DNA from 4 places in the Streptomyces sp. NPDC002698 genome. Region 4 is predicted to be linked to each of the others. Evidence: riboswitches for the same ligand, from Rfam matches in the RefSeq annotation. Region 4 holds a riboswitch; each other region holds the start of a gene.

Region 1 (7,123 bases), on a different contig from region 4:
AGCTTCGAGGCGTACAGGGCGTGTTCCACCTGGCTGGTGAAGCGCTCGGCCTCGGTTCCCGACAGGTCCCAGTGGGTGCCGCCGGGCAGGCCGCGGTAGGCGGAGCGCAGGCCGTCCTGGCTGGAGGCGGCGCGGGCGAAGGTCGCCTGCGCGATGGCGGTGACCGGGGAGCCGAGGTCCAGGGCGGTCTGCACGGTCCAGCGGCCGGTGCCCTTCTGCCCCGCGGCGTCCACCACGACGTCGACGAACGGTTCGCCGGTGGCGGCGTCCGTGTGCGCGAGGACCTCGGCGGTGATCTCGATGAGGTACGAGTCGAGGCGGCCCTTGTTCCAGCGCCGGAAGATCTCCGCGATCTGCTGCGGCGTGTAGCCGCCGACGCGCCGGAGCAGGTCGTAGGCCTCGCCGATGAGCTGCATGTCGGCGTACTCGATGCCGTTGTGCACCATCTTGACGAAGTGTCCGGCGCCGTCGGTGCCGATGTGCGTGGCACACGGCTCGCCGTCCACCTTGGCACTGATCGACTCGAACATCGGGCCCAGCGAGGCGTACGACTCGGGGGAGCCGCCCGGCATGATGCTCGGCCCGTTGAGGGCGCCCTCCTCGCCGCCGGACACGCCCGCGCCGACGAAGTGGATGCCGCGTTCGCGCAGCGACTGCTCACGACGACGGGTGTCGCTGAAGTGGGCGTTGCCCCCGTCGATGATCATGTCGCCGTCTTCGAGCAGCGGGGCGAACTCCTCGATGACGGCGTCGGTGGCGGCACCCGCCTGCACCATGATCATGAGGCGCCGGGGGCGTTCCAGCGCCGCCACGAAGTCCTCGGCCGACTCGGCCGCGACGAAGGAGCCCTCGTGCCCGAACTCCTCGACCAGTGCCTTGGTGCGCGCGGGGGTGCGGTTGTGGACGGCGACGGTGTAGCCGTTCCGGGCGAAGTTGCGGGCCAGGTTGCGGCCCATCACCGCGAGCCCTGTGACGCCGATCTGCGCGGTCGCCTTCATGGTGTGCTCCTTGGATCCGGATCTGCCTGTCCGCGTACCTGACGGGCGAGCAGACGACTGTCGCTGTGCCGATCAGTACGCCGGGAGGGGCCGAGGTGTTCACCGTCCGAGGCAGGAGGTGTGCCGGACCGTGGAACGGGCCTCCGGGCGCCGGACGGACCCGGACGTCCGGGAACCTCGCGCCGAGGTGCGGAGCCGTTGGCCGGCCGGGGTCAGGGCCCCGGGCGGGCGGTGGCCGACGGAGGGGCGGGTCGTGCCCGAACGAGGGCCGGCGGCCGGGGAACCGGGCAGCCGTGCCGGGATCGCGGGCGGCGGCCCGGGCGGGATCCCGTGGTGCCGGAACGGCGGGCGGACGCCGGGCGGGGTCAGTCGTGCCCGGGCGTCGGGCGGGGGCGGTCGTCGCGGCGCAGCCGCCACCCGTGGTCCACCGGTCCGATACCGGCACCGAGCGCGAAACCGGCCTCGATCGCGGCCGTCACGTACGCCTTGGCCCGCCGTACCGCCTCCGGCACTTCGAGGCCCTCGGCCAGGCCCACCGCGACGGCCGAGGCGAGCGTGCACCCCGTGCCGTGCGTGTGCCGGTTGTCGTGGCGGGGCGCGCGCAGCCAGTGCTCGGAGGTTCCGTCGGTGAGCAGGTCGACGGCCTGGCCCGGCAGATGTCCCCCCTTCACGAGCACCCAACGGGGACCGAACGCGAGCAGCAGCCCGGCGGCCCGGCGCATGCCCGACTCGTCGTCCACCTTCAACCCGGTGAGCTGGGCGACCTCGTCGAGATTCGGGGTGGCCACGGTCGCCCGCGGCAGCAACCGGGTCCGTACGGCGTCCAGCGCGTCGTCGGCCAGCAGCCGGTCCCCGTGCTTGGAGACGCTCACCGGGTCCACGACGACCGGGACGCCCACGTCGGACAGCAACTCGGCGACCGTGGTGACGAGGCCGGGCGAGGAGAGCATCCCCGTCTTCACGGCCTGGACCCCGATGTCGTCGACCACACTGCGGTACTGGGCGCGTACCGCCTCCTCGGGCAGTTCCCAAGCCCCCTGCACACCCACGGAGTTCTGCGCGGTCACAGCGGTGAGCACGCTCATCCCGTGGGCGCCCAGCGCGAGCATGGTCTTCAAGTCGGCCTGGATTCCCGCGCCTCCGCCGGAATCGGAGCCGGCGATCGTCAGGACGCGGGGCGGGGTGGTCATGGGGTGTTCCTCTCGGGGTACGGCCGCGGGCCCGAAGCCCTGGACCGGCGGAGCGACGGGCAGCCCTCAGACGCGGCGGCGCAGCCGCAGCGGGGCGTAGAGGGCGAGGGCGACCAGGAACGCCACGTAGTACGAGAGATCGGCGCCGTGCAGCGCGTCGGCCACCGGACCGACGTACAGGCTCGTGTCCATGAACGGCACGGCCGCGCCGAAAGCGGCGACGAAGGCCACCAGCGACGGCCATCCAGGGCGCGGACGGGACATCTCGGCGGCGACGTCGACCGGGGCGTCCCCACGCTCCCGCCCCCGGGCGATCCAGTCGACGACGACGATCGCGACGAACCCGGGGATCCAACAGCCCACGAACAACAGCACGTTCTGGAAGCGGGCCGTGGTGTCGGCGGCGTGCATCCACAGCACCAGCGGGAAGCCGAGCGCGGCGGCCAGGGCGGCCGCCAACGGGCGCGGCATCCGCACACCCAGGGTCTGCAGGGCCAGCGAACCGCTGTAGTCGTTCATCGCGTTGCTGCACACCGCCGCGAGCGCCACGGCCAGCAGCCCGAACGCTCCCGCGGCACCGCCGCCCAGCAGCGTGTCCACGCCCGCCGCCGTCTGGTCGGTCAGCACCGACGCGCCCCACAGCCCGAGGACCTGCACGGCGACGAAGGACGCGACGAGCCCGAGCAGGGTGCACCAGAACATCCGAGGGCGGGACGTCGAACGCGGCAGATAGCGGCTGAAGTCACCGGCGTACGGTGCCCAGGACAGCGAGAGGCTCAGCGCGATGGTGCTGGTGAGGACGAACGCGCCGGCGCGGTCGGCGCCCGTCGCGGATCCGGTCGTCGCGGGGTGGACCCCGTCGAGCATCCGCCAGGCGATCACCGCGAAGGCCACGGCGAGCACGAACGTCATGACGATCTGCAGGCGGTGGACGGCCTCGTAGCCGAGGACGCCGAGGGCCCCCTGAGCGGCCATCATGACCAGGACGCCGAGCCAGAACGGCCAGCCGCACAGCCGCGCCAGCGCGTCCCCGCCGAACAGGCCGATCAACGCGTCCCAGGCGATGGAGGACAGCCACTGGAGCATCCCGGGCAGTACCACCGCCCGGCCGAACGCGAGCCGTGCGAGCGGGAGTTGGCCGGTGCCGGTGAGTCCGCCCCAGGTGCTGAGGTAGGCGGTGGGCAGGGCGCCGAGCACGGTCCCGAGGACGACGGCGGCCAGTGCGGTGGTGAAGTCCAGGCCGAGCGCGATCCCGATCGTGCCGGTGAACACACCCGTCATCGTCAGGTTCGGGGCGAACCACACGGTGAACAGGCGCCCGGCACCGCCGTACCGGTTGCTCTCGGGGACCGGCTCGATGCCGCGCCCCTCCACCCGCAGGTCGCCGGGTGCGGCGGGCATCCGTCCGTCGAAGACGGCGGGCCGGCTGTCGGCGGGCAGCCCGCCGGGAACATGCGCCAATGGCATGGAAGACATCCCTCCGCCAGTATGAACTGGTTCAGGTTCGACGGGTGTGATCTCAGCCCTCGGACGGGGCACCCCGTGTCCGGTACGACGGACACACTAACCGCTCCCGAGGACCGAGCGGGAGTGGGTCCCCCGGGCAGAACCCGTGCTCAGCTCCCGTGTACGGGCGGGCGGCGCCACCGCCGGACCCGGCCGGACCGTCCGGGAGTCCTCCGGGGCCCGTGACCCCAGGTCCCCTTCGGAAGCGTCGCTGCGTGGGCTCACTCGCCCGGACCGGTGTCCGCCCGCGCGCGCTCCGGTTCATTCGAACGGCGCGAGCGGGCCCGTTCGCAGCGCGGCGCGTGCCGCGCCTCGGTACTGTCGGAGGTGATCGCCGCTCGCTCTCCGCTCCCGGGTTCCCGGACCCGGTGGCCGGGCGGAAGGAGGCAGGGTGCCGTGACCGTGATCTCCCTGAAGTCCGCGCAGGTGCGGGAAGGTCTCGCTCTCCCGTACGCCGAAGCGGGCTACCCCAGTGGCACGCCGGTCGTCTTCGTGCACGGTCTGGCCGACTCCTGGTGGTCCTTCGAACCCCTCCTGAGGCGCCTTCCCGCGTCCCTGCACGGATACGCGCCCACGCAGCGCGGGCACGGCGATGCCGGTCGGCCCCCGGAGGGCTACACCCCGGACGATTTCGCCGCCGACCTGGTGGACTTCCTCAACGTGGTCGACATCCCCCGGGCCGTCCTGGTCGGGGCGTCCAGCGGCGGCGTACCGGCCCGGATCGTCGCCGGCAGCCATCCCGACCGGATCGCGGGCCTGGTCCTGCTCGGTGTCCCCGGCACCCTCGCTGACAAACCGGCGGTGGCCTCCATGGCCCGCGCCATGGAGGATCTGGCCGATCCCGTGCCCCGCGCGTTCGTCGAGGACTTCCTGGCCGACACGATGACCCGCCCGATCGCCCGGGGGTTCGTCGAGACCATGGTGGAGGAGAACCTCAAGCTCCCCGCCTACGTCTGGAAGGACACGGCCCGCGGTCTCCTCGACGCCGATCTCCGCGCGACCCTCGCCGGCATCCTGGTGCCCACACTCGTCATCTGGGGTGAACAGGACGAGTTCCTGCCCCGAGAGGACCAGCAGACCATCCTGGACGCGGTGCACGGCGCGGAATTCCTCGCCTACCCGGAGACCGGCCACTGCCTCCAGTGGGAACAGCCCGAACGCGTGGTCGCCGACATCGCCGCGTTCGTCACGCGGATCGAGCACCCCGGCACGCGAGCCGGCGGCCGCTGACCTCACCCGGCGGGTGTGCGGAAAGCCATCGGCCCGGGGCCACGCCCAACTGACGCGATCCGTACCGCCGCCGCCCGCCCCTGTGTCGCTGCATGGCATGCTCATGCTCCCCACAGGAAGGGATCACGTGCCATGAGACCGAGCCGACGCTCCCTGCTCGCCGCCACCGCTGTACTGGGCTCCGTTTTCGCCGTCCCCGCGCCCGCCGGCGCCGCCGAAGTCCCCGTCGCGGGCACCTACTTCGTCCAGAGCGCCATCACGGGACTGAACGCGTCCGACAGCGCGGGCGCGGTCGTCCAGCACAACCCCAAGGGAAACGAGGACCGCCAGCAGTGGACCCTGCGCCGGAGCGGTTCCGCCTCCGTACTCGAAAGCACCGACAGCGCGGGCAGTTGTCTGGGCCGCTCGGGCAGCCAGGCCCGAACCGTCGCGTGTACGAGTGCGGATGCCACCTGGGAGGTGACGCCGAGCGGCACCGACCAGTACGCGCTCAAAGCCCCGGGAACGAACAGCTACTTGACCGTCACCGACAAGTCCTCGGGCTCCAACTACCCGGCCCAGCTGGCGATCGGCTCACCGGGCGCTCTCGCCTCCTGGTACCTCACCCCGGCCGCGTCCGCGACCCTGCCGATGCCGCCGCAGGACCAACGCACCCTGGACCAGGTCACGTTCCTCACCGCGCACAACGCCTACGCGAACGGCGTGGACGGCGGATTCGCCCCGCCCTTCGTCAACCTCGTACCCAATCAGAAGCGAGGCATCAATCAGCAACTCGCCGACGGAGTAAGGGGGTTCATGCTGGACCTGCATCAAACCCCCGACGGAGCCATCCTCTGCCACAACAGTTGCACCCTCGTCAGCAGGCCCGTCGCGCTCTGGGTCGACCTCCAGCGCATGGTCGACTTCCTCAAGCAGCACCCCGACCAGTTCGTCACCGTGTTCCTGGAGGACTACGTCGACCCGGGCGTCCTGCGCGCCGAACTCGCCCGGGTGAACGGTCTGTCCGACGTCCTCTACCGTCCCGACCGGACCGGCGTGCGCGAGAACGGCTGGCCGAAGCTCGCGGATCTCACCGCGGCGGGACACCGCCTGCTCGTCTTCACCGACCACAGCCGTTCATCGGACGAGTCCGCCGGACTGACCCGGGACAGCTTCGGCGTCATGTACCAGCGCGAGTGGACCGTCGAGAACTACTGGTCCATGGGCTCGGGCCTCGGCTCCTCGGACTGGTCCTGCTACAGCCGCTGGTACGACGCGGGCACGAACGTACCGCTCACCCGTACCGAGAACGGCTTCCGCCCGCTCTTCGTCATGAACCACTTCCGTGACGCCGCGATCTCCGGGACCGCCGGGACGGACAACACCAAACTCGCCGACCGGGCCCGCCGCTTCTGCGAGCCCGCCGCCCGAAAGAAGCCCAACTACCTCGCGGTCGACCGCTACGACCTGGGCGATCCCGGCTCCGCGGTGAACACGCTGAACACGTACGTGTATCCGTAGCCGGACGCGACCCGCGAGCCTCGCCGAGGTCCCCCGAGGGGGGAGGGGCCCAGGCGAGGCCCGCCGGGCGTCGAATGACGCCGGCGCACCCGTCGGCGAACATGTCACGCCTCGTTCAGTGTTCGCGGAGACCGCATTCGGCTGGGCGAAGAGTGCAGCCCGGAAGGAACTCGGAGGGTGCTGCCCTGAAGTGGACGGCGGCGGCGCCCGAAGCGTCCGCGGCCAAGGCGTCGATCCACACGGTCGAAGCGGACAACACCGCTGCGGGTGTGTGCACTTCAGCCTCGGTCGGCGTGGCGAAGGGCGTGCCGTCGAGGAAGGCGAGGGCGGTCTGACCGCCGTCGGGCAGGCACTCCGCCTCCTCGATGGTCAGTCGCCAGTGCCGCTCTGCCTCGCTCACGAGCCGCTTGCCGCCGCGCCCGTGGACGAGAAGGAGGTCACGGCGGTCGCGGATGTGCTGCGCTATGGCACAGCAGAGGGGGATGTCGGCGCCGTGATCGGTATCCACGCGGTTGTGGTCGGCGGGTGGGAAGAAGCCCAGCGCGTCGGACAGCAGCCCGACCGCCGCGTCCTTGATGCGTGGACGCCGACCGTTCGCGACGAGGTCCAGCAGGATCGGGGTGGCCGCGTAGGCGGCCGGGAACACCATGGCGGCGTGGCCACAGACGAAGCCGCGACCGGCGAGGCCTGCCGCCGCGT
Region 2 (7,123 bases), on a different contig from region 4:
GCGCGCTGGCGCGACGTGATCGGCGCGCCCGTGTACTACGCGGTCTACCGCGGTGGTGAGATCGAGGTCATGTGTGTCGCCGACACCCCGGCGAACCCGGCGGTCGAGGAGTGGGCCGACTTCCGCGAGACCGGGCACGCCCACGCGGTCGGCCAGTGTCTGCTGGCCCAGCTGGACGACAAGTCCCGGCGTGACCACCTCGACCGCTACCCGGTGCGGGCGCTCACCCCGTACACGGTGCGTGACGAGGACCGGCTGCTGCGGCGTCTGGAACGGACGGGCCGGATGGAACCGGTGATCGAGCGGCAGGAGTACGCGCTGGGCACGGTCTGTGCCGCGATTCCGGTCACCGTGGGCAGTTCGGCCGCGGTGGTGGCCTTCTCCCTCCCGTCCCATCAGGGCGACCGGCTGATGCCCGTGGCACGGCAGCTGCAGAACGAGGTCGGCCGGTTGCTAGGAACACTCGCCATCTCTATCAGTATCTGAAAACTCACTGCTTGTAATGCGGCATGCACGTTGAGCAATATTTCCAGCAGTGTCAGGTGGGACGAATCCTGGCCAGTCGATGGCAAACGACGGGGTAGGCGATGCGTGAGTCGGTGCAGGCAGAGGTCATGATGAGCTTCCTCGTGTCCGAGGAGCTGTCCTTCCGCATTCCTGTCGAGCTGCGATACGAGACCTGTGATCCGTACGCCGTGCGGTTGACCTTCCACTTGCCCGGCGACGCGCCCGTGACCTGGGCGTTCGGGCGGGAACTGCTCGTCGACGGGGTGGGCAGGCCCTGTGGTGACGGCGATGTGCACATCGCTCCGTCCGACCCGGAGGCGTTCGGCGAGGTGCTGATCCGGCTTCAGGTCGGCGGCGATCACGCGCTGTTCCGGTCCGGGGCCGCGCCGCTCGTCGCGTTTCTCGACCGGACGGACAGGCTCGTGCCCCTCGGGCAGGAACGCTCCCTCGAGGGTTTCGACACGTCCCTCGACGCGGTGCTCGACCGCATCCTCACGGAGGAGCAGAGCGCGGGCTGAGCGTCGGCGGCCCGCGGAGCGGCGTAACGCTTCCTCACAAGGGGCGCCGGTGCAGGATGGTTTCCGCGCTGCCGCGGGACGGCTCAGTGCTTGCGGCGGCGTCCCTTCCCGTTCCGTGCCGGCGTCCTGTCGGCCGCGGGCTGCGCGGGGACGGGCGTGCCGCCCTCGCGGTCCGCGGCGACCACCAGCGCGGCCAGCGCGGTCGTCACGGGCACCGCGGCGACCAGACCGATCGATCCGACCAGCGTGCGCACGATCTCCTCGGCGACCAGTTCGCTGTTGGCGACGGTGCCCACGCTGCTCTGGGCGATCGAGAAGAGCAGCAGCAGCGGCAGCGCGGCGCCCGCGTAGGCCAGGACGAGCGTGTTGACGACCGACGCGATGTGGTCGCGGCCGATACGGATGCCCGCGCGGTACAGGCCGCGCCAGCCCATCGTCGGGTTCGCCTCGTGCAGTTCCCACACCGCGGACGTCTGCGTCACCGTCACATCGTCCAGGACACCGAGCGAACCGATGATGACGCCGGCCAGCAGCAGGCCGCTCATGTCGATGGACGGGTACAGACCGTGGATCAGGCCGGTGCTGTCGTCGGTGTTGCCGGTCAGTACGGCCCAGTCGATGAAGACCGAGCCGAGGAGTCCGATCAGCACCAGGGAGAGCAGGGTGCCGACCACCGCCACGGACGTCCGGGCCGACAGACCGTGACACATGTAGAGCGCGATCAGCATGATCGCACTGGACCCGACGACGGCCACGAGCAGCGGGTTCGAGCCCTGCAGGATCGCGGGCAGGATGAAGAAGTTCAGGATCACGAAACTGATGGCCAGGGCGACCAGGGCCATGATGCCGCGCATCCGGCCGATCACCACGACGACCACCGCGAAGATCACTGCGAGCAGCGTCAGGGGCAGCTTCCGGTTCGCGTCCGTGACCGAGTACTGGAGGTCCTTGGGGGCGGAGGGTTCGTACGCGACGACGACCTTCTCGCCCTGGTGCAACTGCCGTGACTGATCGGGCTGAACGATCTCGGTGAACGTGCGGCCCTTGTCCTCGCCGGTGTCGATGCGGACGGTCGCCTTCTTGCACTCACCCCCCTTCCCGGACTGAGCGGAGGAACCCCCGGCGGCGGAGGTGCCGCCCGTCGCGGTTCCCGAGGAGGCGTTCACGGACTTGCAGTCCACCTGGCCGATCTTCGTGACCGTCGCCTGCTGGGTCTGCCGGTCGAACCCGACACCGGTGCGCTCGTGGGACGGCGCGCCGCCGGGCCACAGCACCACGAGACCCACCACGACCGCGGCGGCGAAGGGGATCAGTACCGCGGCGATGACCTTGCGCAGCTGCTTGGAGACCGGAGCGGCGGGACCGTGGCTGTGCGAATGCCCGTGACCGGCGCCCGCAGGCTCGTTGTGCCCGCGGCGGGGACCCGGCCCGTGACCGTCGCCCGAACCGTGATGATCACCGCCCGGTCCGTGGCCGTGGCCGTGCTCCTGCTCGTGGCCGTGACCGATAGCGGAGCCATGCCCACGGCCGTCGTCGGAGCCGGAACGGCGCGGTGGCTCGGGCGGGGGGAAGGGGTGCTGTCGGGTCGTCGTCACCGCCCGATCATCGCAAGAACGTCAAGGGCCCTCTGTTCACCGCGCCAAACATGACGCTAGCGTGGGGGCACCTTTGCACACGCGGGAGCTCGGAGCACCGGGCTGAGAGGGCGCTGACCTCCGTCTTCGCGATGTTTCACATGAAACATCGGCGATCGGAAGCCGCTGCGTCGACCGCTGAACCTGTTACCGGGTAATGCCGGCGTAGGGAGTAGGTCTCATGACCGACAAGGATGTACGCACGCCTGCCTCCAGTCGGACGGACGGGGTTTCCCCGCCGTCCCCGAACGGCCAGGACGGGCGGTCCATCGGGTGGCACAAGGCATACGTCGGGGGTACTCGCCCCGATCTGCGGGTGCCGGTTCGCCAGGTGCACCTCACCAACGGACAGTCCGTGACGCTGTACGACACCTCCGGCCCGTACACCGATCCGGCCGTCGACACCGATGTGCGCAGGGGGCTGACGCCGCTGCGTGAGAGCTGGATCATCGCCCGCGGGGACACCGAGGAGTACGCGGGCCGTCCCGTCCGTCCCGAGGACGACGGGATCAAGCACACGTCCCCGCGCGGAGGGCTGCGCAATCTCGACGCGGTCTTCCCCGGCCGGCCGCGTCAGCCGCGCCGGGGGCGGTCCGGGCAGGCGGTGACCCAGCTCGCTTACGCGCGGCGGGGTGAGATCACGCCCGAGATGGAGTTCGTGGCGGTCCGTGAGAACGTCGCCCCCGAGGTCGTACGGGAGGAGATCGCCGCGGGCCGAGCGGTGCTGCCCGTGAACGTCAACCATCCGGAGATCGAGCCGATGATCATCGGTAAGCGGTTCCTGGTGAAGGTCAACGCCAACATCGGTAATTCCGCGGTGACTTCCTCCATCGAGGAGGAGGTCGACAAGATGACCTGGGCGACCCGATGGGGCGCCGACACGGTCATGGACCTGTCCACCGGCCGCAACATCCACACCACGCGTGAATGGGTGCTGCGCAACTCTCCCGTCCCCATCGGCACCGTGCCGCTCTATCAGGCGCTGGAGAAGGTCGACGGCCGTGCCGAGGAACTGACCTGGGAGATCTACAAGGACACCGTCGTCGAGCAGGCCGAGCAGGGCGTGGACTACATGACGGTTCACGCGGGCGTGCGCCTCGCGTACGTGCCGCTCACCGCGAACCGCAAGACCGGCATCGTCTCGCGCGGCGGCTCGATCATGGCCGCCTGGTGCCTCGCGCACCACAAGGAGTCGTTCCTGTACGAGAACTTCGAGGAACTCTGCGAGATCCTCGCCGCGTACGACGTCACCTACTCGCTCGGCGACGGGCTGCGGCCGGGTTCCATCGCGGACGCCAACGACGCGGCGCAATTCGCCGAGTTGAGGACGCTCGGGGAACTCAACAGGGTCGCGAAGCGTTTTCAGGTACAGACGATGATCGAAGGCCCGGGACATGTCCCGATGCACAAGATCAAGGAGAACATCGACCTTCAGCAGGAGATCTGTGATGAAGCTCCGTTCTATACCCTCGGGCCGCTGACGACGGACGTCGCGCCGGCGTACGACCACATCACTTCCGGCATCGGTGCCGCGATGATCGCCTGGTGGGGCACGGCCATGCTCTGCTACGTCACGCCCAAGGAGCACTTGGGCCTGCCCGATCGTGACGACGTCAAGACCGGCGTCATCACCTACAAGATCGCCGCCCACGCAGCCGACCTCGCCAAGGGGCACCCAGGTGCGCAGGAATGGGATGACGCGCTCTCCGACGCCCGCTTCGAGTTCCGGTGGGAGGACCAGTTCAACCTGGCTCTCGACCCGGACACGGCGCGGGAGTTCCACGACCAGACGCTGCCGGCCGAGCCCGCCAAGACGGCCCACTTCTGCTCCATGTGCGGGCCGAAGTTCTGCTCGATGAAGATCAGCCAGAACATCAACGAGCGGTTCGGCGGTGACGTGGCCGACGGCGCCTCCGCCGAGGAGATCTCCGAGGGCATGCTTCAGAAGTCCAGGGAGTTCGCCGAGGCGGGCAACCGCGTGTACCTGCCGCTGGCCGACTGAGCCGGATCACGGGCGCGGTCCGGGGCGGACACCCGGACCGCCGCCCTCGGCACGGTCACGGTGTGCCGTCCTGCGGGTACCAGCGCAGTTCGACGGTGTTGCCGTCCGGGTCCTGGACGTAGACCGAGGTGGCGTTGCCGCGCGCGCCGAAGCGTTTCACGGGCCCTTCGAGCACGGTGAAGGATCCCGACGCGATGACCTGGTCCCAGTCCAGAGGTTCCACGGTGAGGCAGATGTGGTCGACGTTGGACCCGCCGCGGCTACGGGCGGTCAGGTCGATGATGGTTTCCGCCGTGACCCTCACCGACGGGAACGGGGCCTGGCCGCGCCGCCATTCGTCGACGCGTACGGGTTCGAGGCCCAGAAGTCCGGTGTAGAAGGACAGGGACCGTTCGACGTCCTCGACGTTGAGGACCAGGTGGTCGAAGGCCTTCACGCGCAGGGCGGTCATGTCGTCTCCAGGGCGATGGCGTGGCGAAGCCACGCGCTGAACAGGGCGGGGTCGATCTCGTCGGCACGGCCGAGCTTCACGGAGGCCATCCGTCGGGCTCCGGCGACCAGCCGGCCCGATGGATCGGCCACGTCCTGGCCGCGCCAGAGACCGAAGGTGACGTAGGACGTGTAGGCCTTGAGCAGGCAGACCGGGGTCCGCCCCGGCTTGTCCCCGAGGCTCCAGGTGGGATGGCCGTGCCACAGCGCGCCGGAGTCGTCGGGGAGGGCCGAGTCGATGACGTGCCTGGTTCTCTCGCCGATGTCGCGCAGCGGGCCGTCGAGACCGTTCAGGTAGGCGGTGATGTCCGAGGAAGTCATATGGGTCCCCGTTCGGGAAGAGCGTGACGGGCGGGGTGGAGGTGATGGCGTGGTGGGCCTGGTGGTGGGCGGAACCGGGCGCGGGGGTGCTGTGTGCTCGGCCGGCCGGGGGCCTTGCCGGCTCTTCCGCGGCCGGGTGGACGCCTTCTACGATCCGCCGCGAGAGGGCCGCCATCAAGGCATGATCGCTGTACGACTGTTGAGTCAGATTTAACGCCGGGGGTTTCATGCTGGAGCGACTGGAGACCGAGATCTTTCTGACGCTGGCCGAGGAACTGCACTTCGGCCGGACCGCCGCGCGGCTGGTGATCACGACTGGGCGCGTGAGCCAGGTGATCAAGGCGCTGGAGCGCAGAGTCGGAGCCCTGCTGTTCGAACGCAACAGCCGTTCCGTCCGGCTCACCGCGATCGGCCGGCAGCTGGCGGCCGACCTGGCGCCCCTGGTCGCCGGGATGGAAGCGGCGCTGCGAAGGGCGGCCGACGCCAGCCGGGGCGTCACCGGAGAGCTGCGGGTCGCCTTCCTCGGCGAGTGGACGGCGCCCACGCTTCTCAAGGCGGTCGCCACGTTCGGTGAGCGTCACCCGGACTGCCGTGTCGACGTGCGGGAGGTCCAGCTCTCCAACTCCCGGGCGAGTCTGCTGGACGGTTCGGTCGACGTGCTGCTGGCCTCGTTCCCCTTCGACGGCATGGCCTGCGGACCCGCACTGCTGCGGGAGAGAAGGGTCCTGGCCGTCGCGGCAGGTCATCCGCTGGCCGGCGAGGAACGGCTGTCCCTCGAGGTGCTCGCGGACCATCCCGTGGTGCAGTACCCCGAGGTGACCTCGGCGGCGTTCAAGCGGGACCGCACACCGGACCGCACCCCCTCGGGCAGGCCCGTTCCGAAGGGGCCTGCCAGCGGGTCGTTCTCCGAGATGCTGACCCTGGTCGCGATGGGCCGGGGCGTCCTCCCGGTCGGGGAGCACTCGCGGCGGTACTACCCGAGGCCCGACGTCGCCTACGTACCCCTTCACGACGCACAGCCGATCGAACGGGGACTGGTGTGGATGGAGGGCAACACCACCGAGCGGCTGCGCGCGTTCGTACGGGCCGCGACGGACGCGGCAGGCTCTTCCCACGAGCGGGCGTATCGGCCGGACCCACTGACGGCTTCTCCAGGGAGACTGGACGCATGACACCGACATCGATGAGCAAGGGTGCCAACCTTCCCGTTGCCGCGCAGGAGGTGCGGGTCGTACTCGGCTGGTCAGGAGGACCCGGTGCGCCGGACGCCGACGCCTCGGCCCTGCTGCTCCGGGCGGACGGGCGGGTGCGCGACGACGGTGACTTCGTCTTCTACAACCAGCCCAGACACGCCTCCGGCGCCGTGCGCCACTCGGGCAAGCGGCGGGAGGGAGACGGGACGACGGACACCGTCGAGGTGGATCTGCGGGCCCTGGAGCCGGAGATCCAGCGCGTGGTCCTGGGCGCCTCCGCCGACGGGGGCACCTTCGGCCAGCTGTCGGGTCTGAGACTGGGGCTGCTCGATGCCGGAACCGGGGAGGAACTGGCGTTCTTCGAGATGGAGGCGACGACGGAGACGGCGTTCATCGGGGGCGAGCTGTATCTGCGGGGCGGTCAGTGGAAGTTCCGCGCCGTGGGCCAGGGGTACGCTT
Region 3 (7,123 bases), on a different contig from region 4:
CTGCTCGGACCAGAAGTACGGCACGGGGTCGTAGGCGGCGGGCGTCTGTCCGACGATGTTCAGGGCGACCGTGCGCGGGCCCTGGAGGGCGTTGTCCCAGTGGTGGACGAGGAGGCGTTCCTCGTAGCGTCCGGACGGGAAGGAGGCGCAGTCGCCGACCGCGTAGACGTCCGGCAGGGAGCTGCGCAGGTGGTCGTCGGCGACGATCTCGCGGTGGGCGCCGAGTTCGATGCCCGAGCCGGCGATCCAGGCCGTGGCGGGCCGCGCGCCGATCCCGACCACGACGGCGTCCGCGGGCACCCGGGAGCCGTCGTCCAGGACGACCGCCCCGGGCTCGACGCGCTCCACGCGCGCGCCGGTGCGCAGCGAGGTCCCGCTGTCCGCGTACCAGGCGGTCATCGGGGCGGCCACCTCGGCGGGCAGCGCCTCGGCGAGCGGCCGGTCGGCGGCCTCGACGACCGTGACCGCGCAGCCCGCCTCGCGCGCCGCGGTGGCGAACTCGGCGCCGATCCAGCCCGCTCCGACCACCACGATGTCGTGCTGCCGGGTGAGAACGGGACGCAGCCGGTCGGCGTCGTCCAGGGTGCGCAGCAGATGCACGCCCGGCACGCCTTCGGCGCCGGGGAGCCGGATCGGTTCGGCGCCGGTGGCGACGACCAGGACGTCGTACGGGACGGGCCCCGCGTCCGTGTCCAGTTCGTGGTCGCCGGGGCGCACACCGAGCGCCTCGCTGCCCAGTCTGAGGTCGATGTCCAGGGCCTCGAAGTCGATGTCGAAGGCGGAGCCCTCGGCCTTGCCGAGCAGGACGGCCTTGGACAGCGGCGGCCGGTCGTAGGGCTGATGCGGCTCCGCGCCGATCAGCGTGACGGTGCCCGTGAAGCCCTGTTCGCGCAGGGCGACCGCGGTCTGCACCCCGGCCATGCCCGCGCCCGCCACGACGACCCGTCGGACCGCGGGCCTCTGCGACGGGGACTGTGCCTGCGTCTGATCGCTCACCTGATCACCATAGACACGTGACGATCCGTCAGTCAGCGGACGTGCTCGGTGACCTGTTCCACACGGCCGGTCGCGCGCGGTTCCTCCACCACGCTCGTCCCGGCGCCCGGCTGCGACTCCCACGTCCAGCTCTCCTCCAGCCGCAGGCGCCCGTCGGGCAGTTCCACGACGAGCGACACGCAGTGGCCGGACGCGGTGGTCCCGTCGCGCCTGAGCTGTACGTACCGGAAGTCGAGGCGGTCGCCCTCGCGGGTGCCGACGAGATGTCCGCGGACGACGTCGCCGCCCGCGTAGTCGGCCCAGACCACGCCGTCCCGCTCGTGGTACGTGAACCGGGTGCCGGTGCCCACCTGGCCCGGGGCCTGGTCGGCGACGGGGGCGAGCACGAGGCCGTCGAGCGGTCGCGCCATGGCGGAGGCTCCCTTACTGAGACGGAGGGGGCGGGCTAGGGTGGCCAACGTAAAGCACTCGCGGGAGCCCGGACGCACCGGGCTGAGAGGGAGGCTGGGCGGCCTCCGACCGTACGAACCTGATCCGGGTCATGCCGGCGAAGGGAGGGGCTGGACGCCCATGCCGTCTGCACGTTCGTCGGACGTCCTCGTCGTCGGGGGCGGAATCATCGGTCTGGTGACGGCCTGGCGGGCCGCGCAGCGCGGGTTCACGACCGCGCTCGTGGACCCCGAGCCGGGCGGCGGGGCCGCGCAGGTCGCGGCCGGGATGCTGGCCGCCGTCACCGAGCTGCACTTCGGCGAGGAGACCCTGCTGGGCCTCAACCTCGCCTCGGCGCGCCGCTATCCGGACTTCGCCGCCGAGCTCACCGAGGCCACCGGACAGGACCTCGGCTACCGCCGCAGCGGCACGCTGGCCGTCGCGCTGGACGCCGACGACCGCGCCCATCTGCGGGAACTGCACGCGCTGCAGGTCCGGTCGGGGCTGGAGTCGGAGTGGCTGAGCGGCCGTGAGTGCCGCCGCCTGGAGCCGATGCTCGCGCCCGGCGTGCGCGGGGGCCTGCGGGTCGACGGCGACCACCAGATCGACCCGCGGCGCCTCGCGGCGGCCCTGGTCACGGCCTGCGAGCGGGCCGGGGTGGTCATGCACCGGACCTGGGCGGAGCGTCTGAGCGTCGTACGGGAACGGGCCACCGGGGTCGTCACCGCGGACGGCACCGGGCTCGGCGCGGGTCAGGTGGTGCTCGCCGGGGGCAGTCTCAGCGGCCGCCTGGCGGGCGTCCCCGACGACGTCGTGCCGCCGGTGCGCCCCGTCAAGGGGCAGGTGCTGCGGCTGACCGTGCCGGGGCGGTACGCGCCCTTCCTCCATCGCACCGTGCGGGCCGTGGTGCGCGGCAGCCACGTCTACCTGGTGCCGCGCGAGAACGGCGAGCTCGTGGTGGGCGCGACCAGCGAGGAGCTGGGCTGGGACACCACCGTGACGGCGGGCGGCGTGTACGAGCTGCTGCGCGACGCCCACGAGCTGGTCCCCGGGATCACCGAGCTGCCGCTCACCGAGACCCGCGCGGGGCTGCGCCCCTGCTCGCCCGACAACGCGCCGCTGCTCGGCCCGAGCGCGCTGGACGGGCTGCTGCTGGCCACCGGGCACCACCGCAACGGCGTGCTCCTGACGCCCGTGACCGGAGACGTGCTGGCCCACGTCCTGACCACCGGCGAACTCCCCGCCGAAGCCCGCCCCTTCACCCCCCTGCGCTTCGGCGCCACGGCCCGCACGGAGCTGCACGTATGAACATCGTCGTCAACGGGGAGCGGCGGCTGATCGCCGCGGGAACCGCTCTCGACGCGCTCGTCGCGACCCTCACCCCGTCGTCGTCCGGGGTGGCCGCCGCCCTGAACGAGACCGTCGTCCCGCGTGCGCAGTGGCCCTCCACCCCGCTCGCCGAGGGCGACCGCGTCGAGGTCCTCACCGCCGTCCAAGGAGGCTGACCCATGGCAGACGACCCCTTCGTCCTCGGCGGTACGACCTACGCCTCCCGGCTGATCATGGGGACGGGCGGCGCGCCCAGCCTCGACGTGCTGGAGCGCTCCCTGGTGGCGTCCGGCACGGAGCTGACGACGGTCGCGATGCGGCGCGTGGACGCGTCGGTGCACGGCTCGGTCCTGTCGGTGCTCGGCCGGCTGAACATCCGTGTCCTGCCGAACACGGCCGGCTGCTACACCGCGGGCGAGGCCGTGCTGACGGCTCGTCTGGCGCGCGAGGCGCTGGGCACCGATCTGGTCAAGCTGGAGGTCATCGCCGACGAGCGGACCCTGCTGCCCGATCCGATCGAGCTGCTCGACGCGGCGGAGACGCTGGTCGACGACGGCTTCACCGTGCTGCCCTACACGAACGACGACCCGGTGCTGGCGCGGAAGCTGGAGGACGTCGGCTGTGCGGCGATCATGCCGCTCGGCTCGCCCATCGGGTCCGGGCTCGGGATCCGCAACCCGCACAACTTCGAGCTGATCGTCGAGCACGCGCGCGTGCCGGTGATCCTGGACGCGGGAGCGGGCACGGCGTCGGACGCCGCGCTCGCGATGGAGCTGGGGTGCGCGGGGGTGATGCTGGCCTCGGCGGTGACGCGGGCGCAGGAGCCCGTCCTGATGGCGGAGGCCATGCGGCACGCGGTGGAGGCGGGGCGTCTGGCGCGGCGGGCCGGACGCATCCCCCGGAGGCACTTCGCCACGGCGTCCTCTCCCGTGGAGGGCATGGCGGCACTGGACCCCGAGCGCCCGGCGTTCTGACCGAGGGCCGCCGGCCGTCGGTCTCCGCGCCGGTCTCCGCGCGGCTTCCGCATCGGCTTCCCTGTCGGTTTCCGGCCGGGCGGGCGTGCGGGTTGTCGCGTTGTGGCCTTGCGGTGACAGACGGGCCATGATCGGACATCTGCTCGACGAACAGACATTCGTACGTGCGATGCGCGTCACAGGTCGGCTGCAGTCGGGCCCCTGTATCGGCCGAACGTGACCTCGTGACAGTGGCGGCTCGTAGACTCACCTGCGTGGATACGACCCTTCAGGACCCGCTTGTCGGACACGTGCTCGACGGCCGCTATCGCGTCGACGCACGGATCGCGGTCGGCGGGATGGCCACGGTCTACAGGGCCTTGGACACCCGTCTGGACCGCGTGCTCGCGCTCAAGGTGATGCACCCGACGCTGGCCGCGGACGTCTCGTTCGTCGAGCGCTTCATCCGCGAGGCCAAGTCGGTGGCACGGCTGGCGCACCCCAATGTGGTGCAGGTCTTCGACCAGGGGGCGGACGGGTCGTACGTCTATCTGGCCATGGAGTACATCGCCGGGTGCACCCTGCGCGACGTGCTGCGCGAGCGCGGCGCCCTCCAGCCCCGGGCCGCGCTCGACATCCTGGAGCCGGTGCTCGCCGCGCTCGGCGCGGCCCACCGCGCCGGGTTCGTGCACCGCGACATGAAGCCGGAGAACGTCCTGATCGGGGACGACGGCCGGGTCAAGGTCGCGGACTTCGGTCTCGTCCGCGCCGTGGACACGGTGACCAGCACGACGGGCACCGTCCTCGGCACCGTGTCGTACCTCGCCCCCGAGCAGATCGAGCACGGCACCGCCGACACCCGGGTCGACGTCTACGCCTGCGGCGTCGTCCTCTACGAAATGCTCACCGGCGCCAAGCCGCACACCGCGAACTCCCCCGCGCAGGTGCTCTACCAGCACCTCCACGAGGACGTGCCGCCCCCGTCGGCAGTCGTGCCGGGCCTCGCGTACCCGCTCGACGAGCTGGTCACCGCGGCCACGGCCCGCAACCCCGAGCTCCGCCCGGCCGACGCGGTGGCCCTGCTCGGCCAGGTCCTCGAAGCCCGCGCCGGTCTCACCGCCGAGCAGCTCGACGCGGTCCCGCCGGGCGCGCTGTCCGTGGGCCACGACAACGCCGACGACCGTACGAGCGTGATCCCGCGCTCGCTGTCCGTCCCCCGGCTGCTGCCCGTGAACGAGGACGACAGCGCCCTCGACCGGACCAGCCGGTTCGAGCAGAGCAGCCCGTTCACCACCGCACCGGTCGGGCCGCCGCGGGTTCCGGGGACGCGTCCGCGGCCGCGGCGCGGGGTGATGCTGGTCGTCGCCGCGATCGTGCTGGTGCTCGGCCTCGGCGCCGGTGTCTGGTACATCAACTCGGGCCAGTTCACCAAGGTCCCGCCCGTCCTGGCGAAGACGGAGCAGCAGGCCAGGACCCAGCTCCAGGGTGCCGGTCTGGACGTCAAGCGGGTCAAGCACGCCTACAGCGACACCGTGAAGCGGGGCACGGTCATCAGCACCGACCCCGGTGTCGGCGAGCGGATCCGCGACAACGACTCCGTGACCCTGACCGTCTCCGACGGCCCCCAGACGGTGAAGGTGCCGGACCTCAAGGGCCTCGCCCTGTTCAAGGCGAGAGAGGTGCTCAAGGGCGACGGGCTCGCCGCGGGCATGGTCACGCGCGAGTTCAGCCAGGACGTGACGAAGGGCTTCGTGATCGGCACGGATCCGGCCGCGGGCACCGAGCGGCACTCGGGCTCGGCGATCGCGATCGTCGTGAGCAAGGGCGCCCCGGTGGAACTGCCCGACGTGACCGGCTCGTCGGTCGAGGACGCCACCGCGCAGCTCGAGGACGCGGGCCTGAAGGTGAAGATCGCCGCGGAGCGGGTCAACTCGGAGTTCGACAAGGACCAGGTCGCCCAGCAGACGCCGCGCGCGGGCCGCGAGGCCGCCACGGGGGACACGGTGACGCTGACCCTCTCCAAGGGCCCCGAGATGGTGGAGGTCCCGGACGTCGTGGGCGACAGCGTGGACGACGCCACGAAGGCTCTGGAGGACGCGGGGTTCCAGGTCCACAAGGACCGCGGGCTGCTCGGGCTCTTCGGCGACACGGTCAAGAAGCAGTCGGTGGACGGCGGCGACACGGCGCCCAAGGGCTCGACGATCACGATCCAGATCCGCTGAGCGGATCCGCCGCCGGGCCCCGGCGGCGTACGGCCTCCGACCGGGCAGCCGCTCGGAGGCCGCTCCCCCGCGAAGTCCGCGTACAGGTCCGCGTACAGGTCCGCTCACGGGTCCCCCACGGGTCCGCCCGCGGGGGACCCGACGGCACGTGACACCCTGGCGGGCGTGACCAGCAAGCAGCTCCGCAATCCCGTCGGCGGCCATGTCCCCGTGGCCGGCGGCCTCAACTCCGTCGGCCTGGCCTACGCCCGTGATCTCGCGGCCGAGACCGTCCAGGTCTTCGTCGCCAACCCGCGCGGCTGGGCGACGCCTGCCGGGAACCCGAAGCAGGACGAGGACTTCCGCGCCGCGTGCGCCGCCGGATCGATCCCCGCGTACGTCCACGCCCCGTACCTGATCAACTTCGGTTCGCACACCGAGGCGACGGTCGAGAAGTCGGTGGAGTCGCTGCGGCACTCGCTGCGGCGCGGACGGGAGATCGGCGCCCTGGGCGTGGTCGTGCACACCGGGAGCGCCACCGGCGGCCGGGAGCGGTCCGTCGCCCTGAAGCAGGTGCGCGACCGTCTGCTGCCGCTGCTGGACGAACTGACCCATGACGACGACCCGTTCCTGCTGCTGGAGTCGACCGCCGGGCAGGGTGCCTCCCTCTGCTCACGCACCTGGGACTTCGGCCCCTACTTCGAGGCCCTGGACGCCCACCCCAAGCTGGGCGTCTGCCTCGACACCTGCCACATCTTCGCGGCGGGCCACGATCTGACCGGGCCGAGCGGGATGCACCAGACCCTCGATCTGCTGGTCGACACCGTCGGCGAGGGGCGGCTGAAGCTGATCCACGCCAACGACTCCAAGGATGTGGTCGGCGCGCACAAGGACCGCCACGAGAACATCGGCTCCGGCCACATAGGCGAGGACCCGTTCCGCGCCCTCATGACGCATCCCGCCACGGAGGGCGTCCCGCTGATCATCGAGACCCCCGGCGGAAAGGAAGGGCACGCGGCCGATGTGGAGCGGCTGAAGAAACTCCGCGACGGATAGGGCCGCGTGGTCCCGCGACCGGTCCCGCAACCGGTCCCGCAATCTTCGGGAATACCCCAGGGGGGTATGTGGTTCCTCCTGTGCGAAGGAGCAGTGACTCGACACTGGGGGATCCCATGCGGCACGAGGCACACGCGGACAGGCCCGCGGACACGGACA
Region 4 (7,123 bases):
CCATGGCCAGTGGGTCCTCGGTCGGCCGGAGAGGCGACCGTTCCGGACCTCTGCGCTGCCGTTTCCCGGGATGCTGGCGGGATGGCAAAGGGCGATGAACTGATCATTCAAAACCTGTTCGAGAACTGGCTGGTGGAGCGGGGCTGGACGCTGACCGCCGAGCGCGGGTGGGTGGACGTGGATGCCCGGCATCCCGATGGGCGGAGGTTGCTGGCCGAGGTGAAGGGGCCCACTTCGTCCCCCGGTCTCGACGTGGATACGGCCTACGGGCAGCTGCTTCGACGTATGGGCGAAGTGGCGCCGGCGAAGACACGCTTCGGAATCGTCGTCCCCGAGAGATCGATCACGGCTGCGCTACGCGTACCCGAGCGGGTCCGCGAGCTGCTCGCTGTCGATGTCTTCGCCGTGTCTTCGAGTGGATCGGTACGGCAGATCTGACGGCCGGGGCTCCCGGCACCAACTGGCTGATGTGTCGGAGCAGTCGAGTGGCGTCCCGGCAGTGCCAAGGAGCCAGGTTGCCGCTGGAGCCGGACCGACCTGGGGAACGGCGGCGCCGGTCACGGCCGCCCTGAAAAGCGGTGGTACCAGCAGGCACCCGATTCCTACGCTACGGACATGTGTCGCTATGGGAAGAGGGACTGACCTTTCATTCGTGCGGCTGTGGTGGTTGGGGGTTCCGGCCGCGCACACCTGCGGAAGTACGTGCCGGACGGATCATCGCGCGGCGACTGGACATACCCCTTCGGGAGGCCTTGCAGCGCACTGAGGTCTATTGAGCGGAGTCGGTGACCAGACCCGGGGGGCACGGGGGCGAGTGGTGGGTCAATGAAGTTCTGCTCGGCGAGTCGGCCTGATCTGCCGAGCAGGACATCCATCGGTGGGAGGGGCGGTGTGAGCAAACGGCGGTACGTAGCGCGCGGGGTGCCAGGCGGATACCGGATCTGGGACAACAAGGGGCGGCGCTGGTGGGGAGACCTGTACGAACTCTGCCCCGACGATCTGCTGACGGAGCTGAACAGCCGGGCCGACCCTGCCAGGATTTCTACTCTCCTGAAGCGCTACCGGGCGCTGAAGCGGTAGCCGTCGTTGTTTGGAGGAGGGGACGCGGGCGCGGGCCGTAGGGGTAGAGCCACGGGCTCCAGTCGCCTTCTTGAAGGTGGGAGATCGCGATGAGCGCGTCGGCGGCGTTCTTGCAGCGCGGGTGGCGTGCCGTGAAGGACGCGATGCGGGGTCGCTGCGTGAGCAGCCAGTCGGCGACGGTTCGCGGGTCGCCGTCGTACCACCACGTGAAATCGAACTCCTCCCACAGGAAATCCGTCCCCCAGCCCAGTGACAGTCGGACGAGGCCGGCATCCGCGGCGGGGCCGGAGAGGCCGGCGATGTGGTCCAGCCATGGCTCCAGGCCGCCAGTGGCGTGGGCGACGCCTTCCACGAGGTCGCGGATGTCCGCCGGGGACCGGCCGTCGGTGAGGGCGAGGGTGAGCAGTGCCCGGAACGCCTGCTCGACCGCGGTGCGCTCGGCGACCGGCCAGCCGATCAGTTCGGCCCCGTACCGGCCGAGACCGCGCAGCTCATGGGACGGGTCGGTACCAGGGCCTTCCGGGCCCCAGTGACGCAAGGCACGCGGTATGAGGCGGCGCCACAGGACCGGGTACTGGTCCGCGTCCCAGTGATCGACGACCTTGCCCATGAAGCCTGCGAGGACGTCATCCGGCACATCGCGCGGATCACCGCCGAGGATGCGCAGCTCCGCTTCCGTGAAGCAGCGAGTGCACCCCGCCACCGGCCGGTCGAGCTCCGGGAGGGAGGCGAAGATCCGGTCCACCTCGGCGAGGGCGAGCCGCCACATCGTGTACGGGTCGGGGACAGGCTGATCGAGCATGACGGCTACCTACCGGGACTCCGCACCGTGGGCCGGGCGAAGAGAGCGACGCTACACCGGTTCCCGCCCGGCGGGTACCCGTTTCCCGACGCGGGCGAGGTCAAGATCCGCAAGGTCGGGCCGACTGCCCGCGCCTGAAAACCGGGCAATGGGCTGCCGGACCGTCTCCGGGCCGTGAAAGGGTGGCCAATGGTGACGGGGGACATCGGAGGGTGACAGGTCCCTCGCCCATCCGACCGGGGCGGCCCCAAACGATCTGCGACACTGGTTACGCCATGCCTAAGCCCGGAGAACTCACCTTTGTCGCGCCGCGCGGAGCCAAGAAGCCGCCGCGGCACCTTGCCGATCTCACGCCCGCCGAGCGCAAAGAAGCGGTTGCCGCGATCGGCGAGAAGCCGTTTCGTGCCAAGCAGCTCTCGCAGCACTACTTCGCCCGGTACGCGCACGACCCCGCCGAGTGGACGGACATCCCGGCCGCCTCGCGCGGCAAGCTCCAGGAAGCGCTGCTTCCCGAGCTGATGACGGTCGTGCGGCACCTGTCGACCGACCAGGACACCACCCGCAAGACGCTGTGGCGGCTCTTCGACGGCACGCTCGTCGAGTCCGTGCTGATGCGCTACCCGGACCGGGTGACCATGTGCATCAGCTCGCAGGCGGGCTGCGGGATGAACTGCCCGTTCTGCGCCACCGGGCAGGCCGGCCTCGACCGGAACCTGTCCACCGGCGAGATCGTGCACCAGATCGTCGACGGTATGCGCGCGCTGCGTGACGGCGAGATCCCCGGGGGTCCGGCGCGGCTGAGCAACATCGTCTTCATGGGGATGGGCGAGCCGCTCGCCAACTACAAGCGGGTGGTCGGAGCGATCCGGGCCCTGACCGACCCCGAGCCGGACGGCCTCGGGCTCTCGCAGCGCGGTATCACGGTGTCGACGGTCGGGCTCGTCCCCGCCATCAACCGGTTCGCGGACGAGGGCTTCAAGTGCCGGCTCGCGATCTCCCTGCACGCCCCGGACGACGAGCTGCGCGACACCCTCGTCCCCGTGAACACGCGGTGGCAGGTGCGCGAGGTGCTGGACGCCGGCTGGGGATACGCGGACCGGTCCGGACGGCGCCTGTCCATCGAGTACGCGCTGATCCGCGACATCAACGACCAGGCGTGGCGTGGGGACCGGCTCGGGCGGATGCTCAAGGGCAAGCCCGTACACGTCAACCTCATCCCGCTGAACCCGACCCCGGGCTCGAAGTGGACCGCGTCGCGGCCCGAGGACGAGAAGGCGTTCGTCGAGGCGATCGCGGCCCATGGCGTCACGGTCACCGTCCGGGACACCCGGGGGCAGGAGATCGACGGAGCGTGTGGCCAGCTCGCCGCGACCGAGCGGTAGTCTGAACCGAGTCGGCCCGTACGGTCGTCCGGCATCACCATGGTCGGACCATCCCGTCGTCCGGCATCTTCACCGTCCGACATCTTCATATTCCGACAGGGGAGCGCCACAGCGCTGAGAGTGCGGGACAGACCGCAGACCCTCTGAACCTTGCCCAGGTCATTCTGGGTAGGAAGTTCGGTCGTTACTCAAGCTGTTGCGCCCTGCCCGGGAACCGTCAGAGGTCCCGGGCAGGGCCGCGTCTCTTCCTGGTCACCCAGGAGGAATCAGTGAGCATCACCACCACCGTCAGCAGCGGCAGACGGTTCGCCGTCATGGCCGCCGGGCTCGGTCTCGTCGCGCTGCCCGTGCTGTCCGCGTGCGGCTCGTCCGGCGGCTCCGGCTCGGGCGATCCGAAGACGGTCACGCTCGTCAGCCACGACTCGTGGCTCGTGTCGAAGAGCGTGCTGGCGGACTTCGAGAAGCAGTCCGGCTACAAGGTCCGCGTCCTCAAGGACGGCGACGCCGGGCAGGCCGTGAACAAGGCCGTCCTGACCAAGGACAACCCCCAGGGCGACGTCTTCTTCGGCGTCGACAACACCCTGCTCTCCCGCGCGCTCGACAACGGGCTGTTCCAGCCGTACGAGGCCAAGGGCGCGGACCAGGTCCTGCCGGAGTACCGGACCGACCAGGACAAGCACCGGGTCACGCCCATCGACACCGGCGACATCTGCGTCAACTACGACAAGGCCTGGTTCAGCGAGCACGAGCTGGCGCCGCCGCGGTCCTTCGACGACCTGGTCAAGCCCGCGTACAAGAACCTCCTCGTCACCGAGAACGCCGCCACCTCCTCGCCCGGCCTCGGTTTCCTGCTCGGGTCCGCCGCGCACTACGGCGACAAGGGCTGGGAGGACTACTGGACGAAGCTCAAGGCCAACGGCGTGAAGGTCGTGGACGGCTGGGAGCAGGCGTACAACGAGGAGTTCTCGGGGTCCGCCGGAGGCAAGAAGGCCAAGGCCGACCGGCCGCTCGTCGTCTCGTACGCCTCCTCGCCGCCCGCCGAGGTCATCTACGCCGACCCGAAGCCCGCCACGGCCCCGACCGGCGTCGCGGACGGCACCTGCTTCCGGCAGGTGGAGTACGCGGGTCTGCTCAGCAACGCCGAGAACGCCGAGGGCGGCAAGGCGTTCCTGGACTTCCTGCTCACCAAGGAGTTCCAGGAGGACATGCCGCTCAACATGTTCGTCTACCCGGTCCGTGAGGGCGCGCGGGTGCCCGCGGAGTTCACCCGGTTCGGTCCGCAGGCCAAGGATCCCGAGATCCTGGCGCCCGCGAAGATCGCCGCCGACCGCGACCAGTGGGTCAAGTCGTGGACCTCACTCGTACTGAAGTAACGGAAGCGGACGAGGCCGGCGAGACCGGCCCGGCAGGCAAGCCCGAACCGGCCGGTGGGACCGGCGGGACCGGCCGGGGCGGCGACGCCGGCCCCGCAGCCGAATCCGCGGCCTCGCGCGGCGCGCGTCGGGGGAGCGCGGCGCGGTTCGGGCTGATGGTCCTGCCCGTCGCGTTCTTCGCGGTGTTCTTCGCCTGGCCGGTCGCCGCGATCGTCTCGCGCGGGCTCCACGGGGACGGCGGCTGGGAGCTCGGCCGGATCTGGGACGTGGCGACCCGCTCCGACATCCGGCACGTGCTGTGGTTCACCACCTGGCAGGCGCTCGCCTCGACGGCGCTCACGCTGCTGGTCGCGCTCCCCGGCGCGTACGTCTTCGCGCGCTTCGACTTCCGGGGCAAACAGATGCTCCGGGCCGTGGTGACGGTGCCCTTCGTGCTGCCGACCGTGGTCGTCGGCACGGCGTTCCTCGCGCTGGTCGGCCGGGGAGGGCTGCTCGACGAGCTGTGGGGCGTACGCCTGGACACCACGGTGTGGGCGATCCTGCTGGCGCATGTCTTCTTCAACTACGCCGTCGTCGTCCGGACCGTCGGCGGGCTCTGGTCGCAGCTCGACCCGCGTCAGGAGGAGGCCGCGCGCATGCTCGGGGCCTCGCGTCTCGCGGCCTGGCGCAGGGTGACGCTGCCCGCGCTCGGGCCCGCCGTGGCCGCCGCCGCCCTCATGGTCTTCCTCTTCACCTTCACCTCGTTCGGTGTGGTGCAGATCCTCGGCGGACCCACCTTCTCCACCCTCGAGGTCGAGATCTACCGGCAGACCTCCGAGATCTTCGACCTCACGACGGCGGCGGTGCTCACGATCGTCCAGTTCGTGGCCGTCGGCGCGATCCTCGCCGTGCACGCGGCGACCGTACGCCGACGGGAGACCGCCCTGCGGCTGGTGGCGCCGGCGACGACCGCGCGCCGGCCGCGCGGTGCCGGACAGTGGGCGCTCCTCGCGGGTGTGCTGGTGAGCATCGCGGTCCTGCTCGTGCTGCCGCTCGCCGTCCTCGTCCAGCGCTCCCTCGGCGCCCCGGGGCTCGGCTACTACCGGGCCCTGGCCGACGACGACGGAGGCGTCTTCCTCGTCGCCCCGATCGAGGCGGTCGGCAACTCGCTGGAGTACGCGCTCGCCGCCACCGCCATCGCCGTGCTGATCGGCGGTCTGGCCGCCGCCGCCCTCACCCGGCGCGCGGGCCGGCTGATGCGGGGCTTCGACGCCCTGCTGATGCTGCCGCTCGGCGTCTCCGCGGTGACCGTGGGCTTCGGGTTCCTGATCGCCCTGGACGAGCCGCCGCTCGACCTGCGCGCGAGCTGGATCCTCGTGCCGCTGGCGCAGGCGCTGGTGGGCGTCCCCTTCGTCGTACGGACGATGCTGCCCGTGCTGCGCGCGGTGGACGGACGGCTGCGGGAGGCCGCGGCCGTCCTCGGGGCGTCGCCGTGGCGGGTGTGGCGCGAGGTCGATCTGCCGATGGTGCGGCGGGCGCTGCTGGTCGCGGCCGGGTTCGCCTTCGCCGTCTCCCTCGGGGAGTTCGGGGCGACCGTCTTCATCGCACGGCCCGACAACCCGACGCTGCCGGTCGCCGTCGCCCGGTTGCTCGGGCGTGCGGGAGATCTCAACTACGGCCAGGCGATGGCCCTTTCGACCATTCTGATGGTGGTGTGCGCGGTGGCGCTGCTGCTGTTGGAGCGGGTGCGGACCGACCGGACCGGGGAGTTCTAGATGCTGCTGAGCCTCCAAGGCGCGACCGTACGCTTCGGCGGGCGGCCCGTGCTGGACGCCGTCGACCTCGATGTCGCCGAGCACGAGATCGTGTGCGTGCTCGGGCCGAGCGGCAGCGGGAAGTCCACACTGCTGCGGACGGTCGCCGGACTGCAGCCGCTGGACGAGGGCCGTGTGGTGCTGGACGGACAGGACCAGAAGGACGTTCCCGCGCACAAGCGGGGCGTCGGCCTGATGTTCCAGGACCATCAGCTCTTCCCGCAGCGGGACGTGGGCGGCAACGTGGCCTTCGGACTGCGGATGCGGGGCACGTCGAGGAGCGGACAGGCCGCCCGGGTGGGGGAGCTGCTGGACCTCGTCGGGCTGCCCGGAGCCCGGGACCGCGCCGTCGCCTCGCTCTCCGGCGGTGAGCAGCAGCGCGTGGCGCTGGCCCGCGCCCTCGCGCCGAGCCCCCGGCTGCTGATGCTCGACGAGCCGCTCGGCCAGCTGGACCGCTCGCTGCGCGAACGGCTCGTCGTCGAACTCCGGCAGCTCTTCGGCGAGTTGGGGACGACGGTGCTCGCCGTCACGCACGACCAGGGCGAGGCCTTCGCGCTCGCCGACCGGGTCGTGGTCATGCGCGACGGGCGGATCGCCCAGTCCGGTACGCCACTCGAGGTCTGGCAGCGGCCCGCGGACGCCTTCGTGGCCCGCTTCCTCGGCTTCGACAACGTGGTCGACGCGACCGTGAGC

The links. A riboswitch is a leader RNA that binds a small molecule or an ion and turns the genes downstream of it on or off. The one in region 4 is predicted to bind thiamine pyrophosphate.
Region 1: linked by a shared signal. The riboswitch ahead of ACFYW9_RS31400 (purine-cytosine permease family protein) and the one ahead of ACFYW9_RS12995 (thiamine ABC transporter substrate binding subunit) in region 4 are both predicted to bind thiamine pyrophosphate.
Region 2: linked by a shared signal. The riboswitch ahead of thiC (phosphomethylpyrimidine synthase ThiC) and the one ahead of ACFYW9_RS12995 (thiamine ABC transporter substrate binding subunit) in region 4 are both predicted to bind thiamine pyrophosphate.
Region 3: linked by a shared signal. The riboswitch ahead of thiO (glycine oxidase ThiO) and the one ahead of ACFYW9_RS12995 (thiamine ABC transporter substrate binding subunit) in region 4 are both predicted to bind thiamine pyrophosphate.

Annotation. Positions count from the first base shown of each region.
Region 1 is NZ_JBIAQM010000031.1:15,880-23,002, forward strand. It holds gene gndA (NADP-dependent phosphogluconate dehydrogenase) at 1-998, opposite strand, end outside; gene thiD (bifunctional hydroxymethylpyrimidine kinase/phosphomethylpyrimidine kinase) at 1,364-2,188, opposite strand; gene ACFYW9_RS31400 (purine-cytosine permease family protein) at 2,255-3,655, opposite strand; TPP riboswitch at 3,647-3,741, opposite strand; gene ACFYW9_RS31405 (alpha/beta fold hydrolase) at 4,091-4,924, shown strand; gene ACFYW9_RS31410 (phospholipase) at 5,057-6,424, shown strand; gene ACFYW9_RS31415 (hypothetical protein) at 6,540-7,123, opposite strand, start outside.
Region 2 is NZ_JBIAQM010000036.1:22,690-29,812, forward strand. It holds gene ACFYW9_RS33595 (IclR family transcriptional regulator) at 1-486, shown strand, start outside; gene ACFYW9_RS33600 (SsgA family sporulation/cell division regulator) at 588-1,025, shown strand; gene ACFYW9_RS33605 (YibE/F family protein) at 1,109-2,620, opposite strand; TPP riboswitch at 2,692-2,848, shown strand; gene thiC (phosphomethylpyrimidine synthase ThiC) at 2,841-4,661, shown strand; gene ACFYW9_RS33615 (VOC family protein) at 4,717-5,112, opposite strand; gene ACFYW9_RS33620 (DUF1801 domain-containing protein) at 5,109-5,471, opposite strand; gene ACFYW9_RS33625 (LysR family transcriptional regulator) at 5,699-6,643, shown strand; gene ACFYW9_RS33630 (VWA domain-containing protein) at 6,640-7,123, shown strand, end outside.
Region 3 is NZ_JBIAQM010000017.1:160,958-168,080, forward strand. It holds gene ACFYW9_RS24075 (NAD(P)/FAD-dependent oxidoreductase) at 1-996, opposite strand, end outside; gene ACFYW9_RS24080 (hypothetical protein) at 1,029-1,406, opposite strand; TPP riboswitch at 1,457-1,569, shown strand; gene thiO (glycine oxidase ThiO) at 1,567-2,733, shown strand; gene thiS (sulfur carrier protein ThiS) at 2,730-2,930, shown strand; gene ACFYW9_RS24095 (thiazole synthase) at 2,934-3,728, shown strand; gene pknB (Stk1 family PASTA domain-containing Ser/Thr kinase) at 3,983-5,929, shown strand; gene ACFYW9_RS24105 (deoxyribonuclease IV) at 6,095-6,964, shown strand; gene ACFYW9_RS24110 (DUF4396 domain-containing protein) at 7,081-7,123, shown strand, end outside.
Region 4 is NZ_JBIAQM010000007.1:102,614-109,736, reverse strand. It holds gene ACFYW9_RS13015 (hypothetical protein) at 82-438, shown strand; gene ACFYW9_RS13010 (hypothetical protein) at 892-1,080, shown strand; gene ACFYW9_RS13005 (hypothetical protein) at 1,043-1,882, opposite strand; gene rlmN (23S rRNA (adenine(2503)-C(2))-methyltransferase RlmN) at 2,158-3,264, shown strand; TPP riboswitch at 3,352-3,457, shown strand; gene ACFYW9_RS12995 (thiamine ABC transporter substrate binding subunit) at 3,579-4,637, shown strand; gene ACFYW9_RS12990 (ABC transporter permease) at 4,793-6,391, shown strand; gene ACFYW9_RS12985 (ABC transporter ATP-binding protein) at 6,392-7,123, shown strand, end outside.